DNA from 3 places in the Serratia aquatilis genome. Region 2 is predicted to be linked to each of the others. Evidence: predicted binding sites of a transcription regulator. Region 2 holds the regulator's gene; each other region holds the start of a gene.
What was found. The regulator LexA, encoded in region 2, represses DNA repair genes until DNA is damaged. The targets are predictions, from matches to a motif close to TNCTGTATGTACATACAGNA.
Positions count from the first base shown of each region.

Region 1: a site for LexA is predicted at 1,148-1,167, ahead of SAQUA_RS12620 (metal-dependent hydrolase). Genes of this name have one in related genera too.
Region 3: a site for LexA is predicted at 1,171-1,190, ahead of SAQUA_RS15035 (DNA translocase FtsK 4TM domain-containing protein). Genes of this name have one in related genera too.

Region 1 is NZ_CP173186.1:2,801,796-2,804,070, reverse strand. Features, by position in the region: gene SAQUA_RS12625 (L-cystine transporter) at 1-395, opposite strand, end outside; gene SAQUA_RS12620 (metal-dependent hydrolase) at 577-1,125, opposite strand; gene hxpB (hexitol phosphatase HxpB) at 1,533-2,198, opposite strand.
Region 2 is NZ_CP173186.1:449,973-452,247, reverse strand. Features, by position in the region: gene dinF (MATE family efflux transporter DinF) at 1-376, opposite strand, end outside; gene lexA (transcriptional repressor LexA) at 673-1,281, opposite strand; gene SAQUA_RS01985 (diacylglycerol kinase) at 1,399-1,773, opposite strand; gene plsB (glycerol-3-phosphate 1-O-acyltransferase PlsB) at 2,013-2,275, shown strand, end outside.
Region 3 is NZ_CP173186.1:3,321,221-3,323,495, reverse strand. Features, by position in the region: gene lrp (leucine-responsive transcriptional regulator Lrp) at 641-1,135, shown strand; gene SAQUA_RS15035 (DNA translocase FtsK 4TM domain-containing protein) at 1,256-2,275, shown strand, end outside.

The DNA.
Region 1 (2,275 bases), 2.4 Mb from region 2:
AGCCCAAACAGATTGGTTACCAATACGCCCACCAGCGCAGCGATCAGCGTAGTAAAGAGCAGGGTACCGATAGTCAGGAAACTGATCTTGCCCAGGGAAGATGCGTTGTGCAGCTTGGCTACCGCGCTCAGAATAGAGACGAATACCAGAGGCATTACGATCATTTGCAGCAGTTGTACATAGCCGTTACCGACAATATTAAACCAGCCAATAGATGCTTTAAGAACGGGATCCTCTGAGCCATAAATCAGCTGCAGTGCCAAGCCGAACACGACGCCAATAACCAGGCCGACCAACACTTTCTTTGCCAGACTCCATTGCTTATGGCGGGTTTGCGCCAGCAGCAAAAGGAGCGCAATAAAAACCAGCACGTTTAATACGAGCGGTAGATTCATCCCCATTTCTCCAATCTTCTTTTCTTTAAGTCAACGAGCTACGCACCATGTGTAGCAATGTAAATATCGTAACAGCTTGCCCATAGGCCCACTTATATCCGAATGGAATTTAATATAATTTTTTTGATTAATTTGGTTAGATAATCACAAAAAAGAGCAATAAATCACCACTTCATCAGCTTCACAGCCGGATATTTTTTATTTGCTCAAAATATGACTGCACAGGGAATGTGTAATCACCTTGCCAATAGATGGCAAAAGCAACCAGGCACAGGCATAGGACTCGTTCTAACTGGTTACCTTTTTGTGAGTTCAGCAAGGGGACGCAGAAGCGCCAACGGCACGGCCACAGTAGAGGGACACCTGCGGGAGTAAGCATATCGGCCAGGAGATGGCTGAAGTACCCAATAATCATGGCGTGTAGCGCATCGGCGGGTATTGGCCAACTGCGGGGGACGTCTAGCTGAAATAACATCATACCACCGGCGATTGCCAGTAGGCTGTGAGTAAAACCGCGATGACCAAAGGCACGTGATATGGGGATGGCTATCCAGCGCAAGCGCTGGCCTAACACTGATTTTGGGTGATCGATGTCGGGTAACAATGAAGTTAGAAGGGCGGCAGGAATAATCCGCCACCAGTCGCCATTGGCGAGTTCAGGCGTCACCTCTGCTTTTTTGGCGAAAATCGCGCAAGCAACAGAGAAAATGAGATGTCCTTCCGCGGTCATTAATGCTCTATCCTGGATACCAAACTGTTAATATATCCAGTATATGGGAATTTTTACAGTTGTGAAAGTAGTTACCCTGTAACAAATAGTTATTTAGGCATTGATACCATCGGCTACATAGAAGATGGCTTGCCATAAGAAGAGAAGTTGTAACTTGGTTGATGGCAAAGTGAACGGGAGGATTTCTGGGAGTTCAAGTCATGAAGAAAACACCAGGCTACCAGTTGGCTCTGTGTGGCAGTGACAGTGTCACAGATCGCCCGGTGTTTTCTTCACTCAGTCAGCATATTTGAAACGGCGTATAAATTCAATAAAAATGAAACGTCGTTTTAATTAATTATTTAATTCAGGTAATAAAAGCAGAAACACTTAATATTAGTAACGTTTTGAACAGCATTGCGCCAGAGTTATGACAGATGAATGGCGGTTAAATGCTCAAGGCTCGGTAGTTTATAGTCAGCCAGGGCCCAGCGAGGATCATGGCTATACTCTTGCGCAGGAATAACGATTGATTTCATGCGCGCAGCTTTGGTAGCAATCATGCCGTTGAAAGAGTCTTCAAGCGTGATACAGTGCTCAGGCGCACTACCCAAGCGCTCGGCCGCAATCAGGTAAACTTCCGGGTGCGGCTTGCTGTATGGCAAGTATTCCGCTGATACCAGTTGATCAAAATAACTTTCAAGCTCAAACATTTTCAAAACTTGCTGTTGCATATGCAAGGGAGACGCAGAGGCGAGACCGATATTTAGCCCCAGGCTACGGCACAGTTCCAACGATTGCTGCACTCCGGGTAACAGAGGGCGCTTTTCTCTGACCAAATCGATAGCGCGTTCAATGATCCGCTCAGCTACCTCTTGTTGAGAAATACCCTGCCACGGCATGGTTTGGTACCACATTTTGACCACCAAATCGATGCGTAGGCCTAGCGTATCTGGCAGTTTGTCGCGATCTGACAGATCCAGTCCCAGTGAGCCAAAAATATCCAGCTCCGCTTGCAACCATAAGGGTTCTGAATCTATCAATAAACCATCCATGTCAAAAATAGCGGTTTCGATACGCTGCAAATATGCCATTAACTCTTGCTCCACCAGTAAAGGGAAAAATTTCTGTCACTGTATCATTTTAGCTAGCGAGCCTGTACTACCTGCGA
Region 2 (2,275 bases):
TATCGCCACCCACTACGTGCAGCGCCAGCGAGATCAACGGCGTACGCAACACCACGATAGTCATCCCTGCCAACAGAGCCAGTAAAAATGGTTGCATAAAAGCGCGTGCCAATTTCAGTGGGTCTTGTGCTCCCAACGCCTGTGCTGTGAGGCCGGTAGTGCTCATGCGCAAAAACAGCATTAGCATAAACAGGAAGCTGGTCACCATTGAACCGACGGCGACACCACCAAGATAGCTCGGGCTGTCAAGATGACCGATAACGGCTGTATCCACCAGGCCAAGCAAGGGAACCGTTATATTGGAAAAGATCATCGGCAGTGCCAGACGCCACAGGGCTTTATCGGTATCACTGGTGAAAGCAGAAAACAGGCGCATAGCGATATGTTCCCGAGGAAAGTAAGTTGGATAGGGGTTCAGAAAAGATATCGCCCCAGAGCTAGCTGGGGCGATATATCCGTCATCTTTCAATCAGCCGCTTTAATGGCCGTAACCTGAAACATGCCGGCAGATAAAATGGGCGGCTACATACTCTAAATAATTCGAGTTGCAAGAAGGCGGCAACGCAACGAATCCCCAGGAGCTTACGCAAGTCAAGTGACTGGGGTGAGTGAGGAAAGCCAACGCACATGCACATGCAACTTGAAGTATGGCGAGTATATCGGTTGTAACGCTTAAATCCAGTTACCGTTGCGGATCACGCCAACGGCCAAGCCTTCGATAGTAAAATTCTGCTGACGCAGATCAACGACTATCGGCTGAAAGTCACTGTTTTCAGGCAGTAGCTCAACAACGTTACCGTGCTTCTTCAAGCGTTTTACAGTGACTTCGTCTTCAATACGGGCGACAACTACCTGGCCGTTACGCACATCCTGGGTTTTATGCACCGCCAGCAAATCACCGTCGAGAATGCCAATATCGCGCATTGACATACCGCTAACGCGCAACAGGAAATCGGCATTAGGTTTGAATAGGGAAGGATCGACTTTAAAGTACCCTTCGATATGTTGCTGAGCCAGTAGAGGCTCACCTGCCGCGACACGGCCAACCAAAGGCAACCCCTCTTCTTCTTCCATCAGCAAGCGGATACCACGAGAGGCACCGGAGACGATCTCGATTACGCCTTTGCGGGCCAGCGCCTTCAGATGCTCTTCAGCAGCATTTGGCGAACGGAACCCCAGACGTGTTGCGATCTCGGCACGCGTCGGTGGCATACCCGTTTGAGAAATATGATCGCGAATCAGGTCATAGACCTCTTGCTGTCTGGTCGTTAGTGCTTTCATTCCGCCCCCTGTTTGTTTATACAGTCTTGCTGTGAGTATATACAGGTAACTCTTGATTGGGAACCTAAGAATGAATAAAAATCAGGGATTAGCGCCCCCATTGACAACATTATCGCTTCAGTTTCCAACGAAATGCAGCCAAAGCACCGAGCCCCAAACAAACAACGCCAGAATAATCGCCAACGATACCGCCGCAGAGCCCATGTCTTTTGCTCGCCCTGATAATTCGTGATAGTCCGTCCCGATACGATCAACCACAGCCTCAATAGCACTGTTGAGTATTTCGACAATCATCACCAGCAGCACCGAACCAATTAATAAAATGCGCGCTATCGCCCCGACATCCAGCCAGCTCGCCAGTATGATAGCCAGCACGGCGGCAACCAGTTCCTGACGGAATGCGGCTTCATTGTGCCAGGCGGCGGATAACCCTTTATATGAATAACCCACGGCTTTGACGATACGCTTCAGGCCAGTTGCTTGATTTGCCATGTTAAGAGCACCTTTTACAGAGGTAAGTGATATAGCCACCATCATTCAGGCTGCGGGCTTATGACTTGCTATTTACTGAGTAACGCAGTGGTCAGTGCTGCAAGCTGGCATGCATGCGGTATAATCTAGTTAAGTCTATCCTTTGCCCTTGATGGCTCTGGATTTCCCAACACCAAAGACCCATTTTCCGGTTTCTGGTATGCTTGCGGCGGATTGCTAACAAGAGGCTTCATGTTGTTATGTCAGGTTGGCGTATAATTTATTATAAGTTATTGAGTTTACCAATGAAACTGTTGGTAAAAAGTAAGGTTATCCCTTCAGATCCGGTCACGGAGTTAGGGTTGGATCCCTCTCGGCCGATTTTGTACGTTTTACCCTATAATTCCAAAGCGGATTTGTTGACTCTGCGCACCCAGTGCCTGGAGCAAGATCTGCCCGACCCCCTTAAACCGCTCGAAATCGATGGCACCATTCTGCCTAGCCACGTGTTTATTCACGATGG
Region 3 (2,275 bases), 2.6 Mb from region 2:
TAGGGAAAATACAGCAGTAAAAAAAGCATCTGAGCATGTTGTTAACGATTTGTTCGATAGTAGTGGCCTATCAATCCTTCGTAGCGGCGAACCCCGGTAACAAGGTGTGGGTAGATTAACAGCTGGTGATGACTTTTATACGGTAAGCGGTGAAAAACCCTGTTCCTGCCTGGATTGTGCAACTAATCGGCTCACTTTTTATCAGGTTTATTCCTAACTGAAAATCAGGTGCGCATTTTTTCTGACGGTACGTTCTACTGATTTTGCTTCTTTTACTTTGACAATCCGCTGCGCATTTGCGAAAACATCATAGGAAGAAGAAATTATCCCCATACCGGTAGCAAATCGAATGTATTTACAACAACGAGGCTGAAAATTGCTTCGGGGTATCAGGTGAGTGCGGGTTTTGCGGTTGGCGGAGAGTTTGTTTCTTAACAAAAACATCCTTCGAATTGGTTATCCAGGGTGGATAGGCAGGCTGGATAACGGCGGATGATGGTAGTAAACAAGGACTATGGCGGTTGATATGTGGAATAGCCGCTTAATATTGGTATCGGGTCTTCGCTTGGAACAATCCCTCGCACATTGATGTTGGCTAGGGTGTGCAAGTGCAGGGAAGAACATAAGAGAGACAATAATAATGGTAGACACTAAAAAACGCCCGGGTAAAGATCTTGACCGTATCGATCGTAACATCCTCAATGAGTTACAGAAGGATGGGCGAATTTCGAACGTCGAGCTTTCGAAGCGCGTAGGGTTATCCCCAACCCCATGTTTGGAACGTGTGCGTCGTCTGGAACGTCAAGGCTTTATTCATGGCTATACCGCATTGCTCAACCCACATTATCTTGATGCCTCTTTGTTGGTTTTCGTGGAAATCACGCTGAACCGTGGCGCTCCAGATGTGTTTGAGCAATTCAACTCGGCGGTGCAGAAACTTGAAGAAATTCAAGAATGTCATCTGGTTTCCGGTGATTTCGACTACTTGTTGAAAACCCGCGTGCCGGATATGTCTGCTTACCGCAAATTATTAGGTGAGACTTTGTTACGTTTGCCGGGGGTTAATGACACCCGAACTTACGTCGTAATGGAAGAAGTGAAACAGAGTAACCGTCTGGTGATTAAAACACGGTAAGGCGCAGGTGCAAAACCTGAATAAATTCGTTACACTCCTGTTCATTCATACAGTTTTGGCGCCGAGGAAGATTCTCGGCGTCTCTACTATGCCAGCTAACAGGAACCTGGAGTGCCTTTCTTGAGCCAGGAATATACAGAAGATAAAGAAGTAACCTTGAAAAAACTCAGTAGCGGGCGGCGTTTGCTTGAAGCTGTGTTTATCGTGGTTTCCATTTTTGCCGTTTACCTCATCGCTGCACTGGTCAGTTTTGACCCTTCTGATCCCAGTTGGTCGCAGACTGCCTGGCATGAGCCTATCCACAATCTGGGGGGCACTGTTGGTGCATGGTTGGCCGACACACTGTTCTTCACCTTCGGTGTACTCGCCTACGCGATACCCCCTATCATGCTGATTTTCTGCTGGGCGGGTTATCGTCAACGTGACAAAAGCGGTTATGTCGATTATTTTGCGCTCGCGTTACGCCTGATTGGCACACTTGCGCTAGTGCTCACTTCCTGTGGCCTTGCGGCACTGAACGTCGATGATCTCTATTACTTTGCTTCCGGCGGTGTGATTGGCAGCTTGCTGAGTAGCGCTATGTTGCCATGGTTCAATGGTATCGGAGCTACGTTGGCATTGCTTTGCATTTGGGCCGTAGGTTTGACGCTGTTTACCGGCTGGTCGTGGCTGGTGATTGCAGAAAAGATCGGTGGAGTCGTTCTGGGGGCCGCTACCTTCATGACCAATCGTTCACGTCGTGAGGAGCGTTACCACGATGATGATCGGGTGATTGATGATGAGCCAGAGCCAAAGGGCAAAGAGACGGTTGTGGCTCTGCCCGCTGAGGAATTAGCAGATGATGATGTGTTGTTCTCTGCCCCTTCAGTGTCTGAAGCTGTCAGGAAAGTGGCGGAAGAGACAGTCGATCCGTTGCTAAGTGGCTTGCGTGCCAGTAGTCATGATGAACTCCCCGCGGTTGAAAGCGTACCCGTTGACACTGACATTCCGCTGATGCCTAAGGTTTCAGCTCAGATGCCAGTAACCACTGCGCCTGTAGCCCCGGCCTCTGTCAGCCAGCATCCATTAACGCCGGTCTTGGAGCAGGGCATACCACCGCTTTACTCTTTTGAGATCCCTGAAGAGACGCCTGTACCTAAA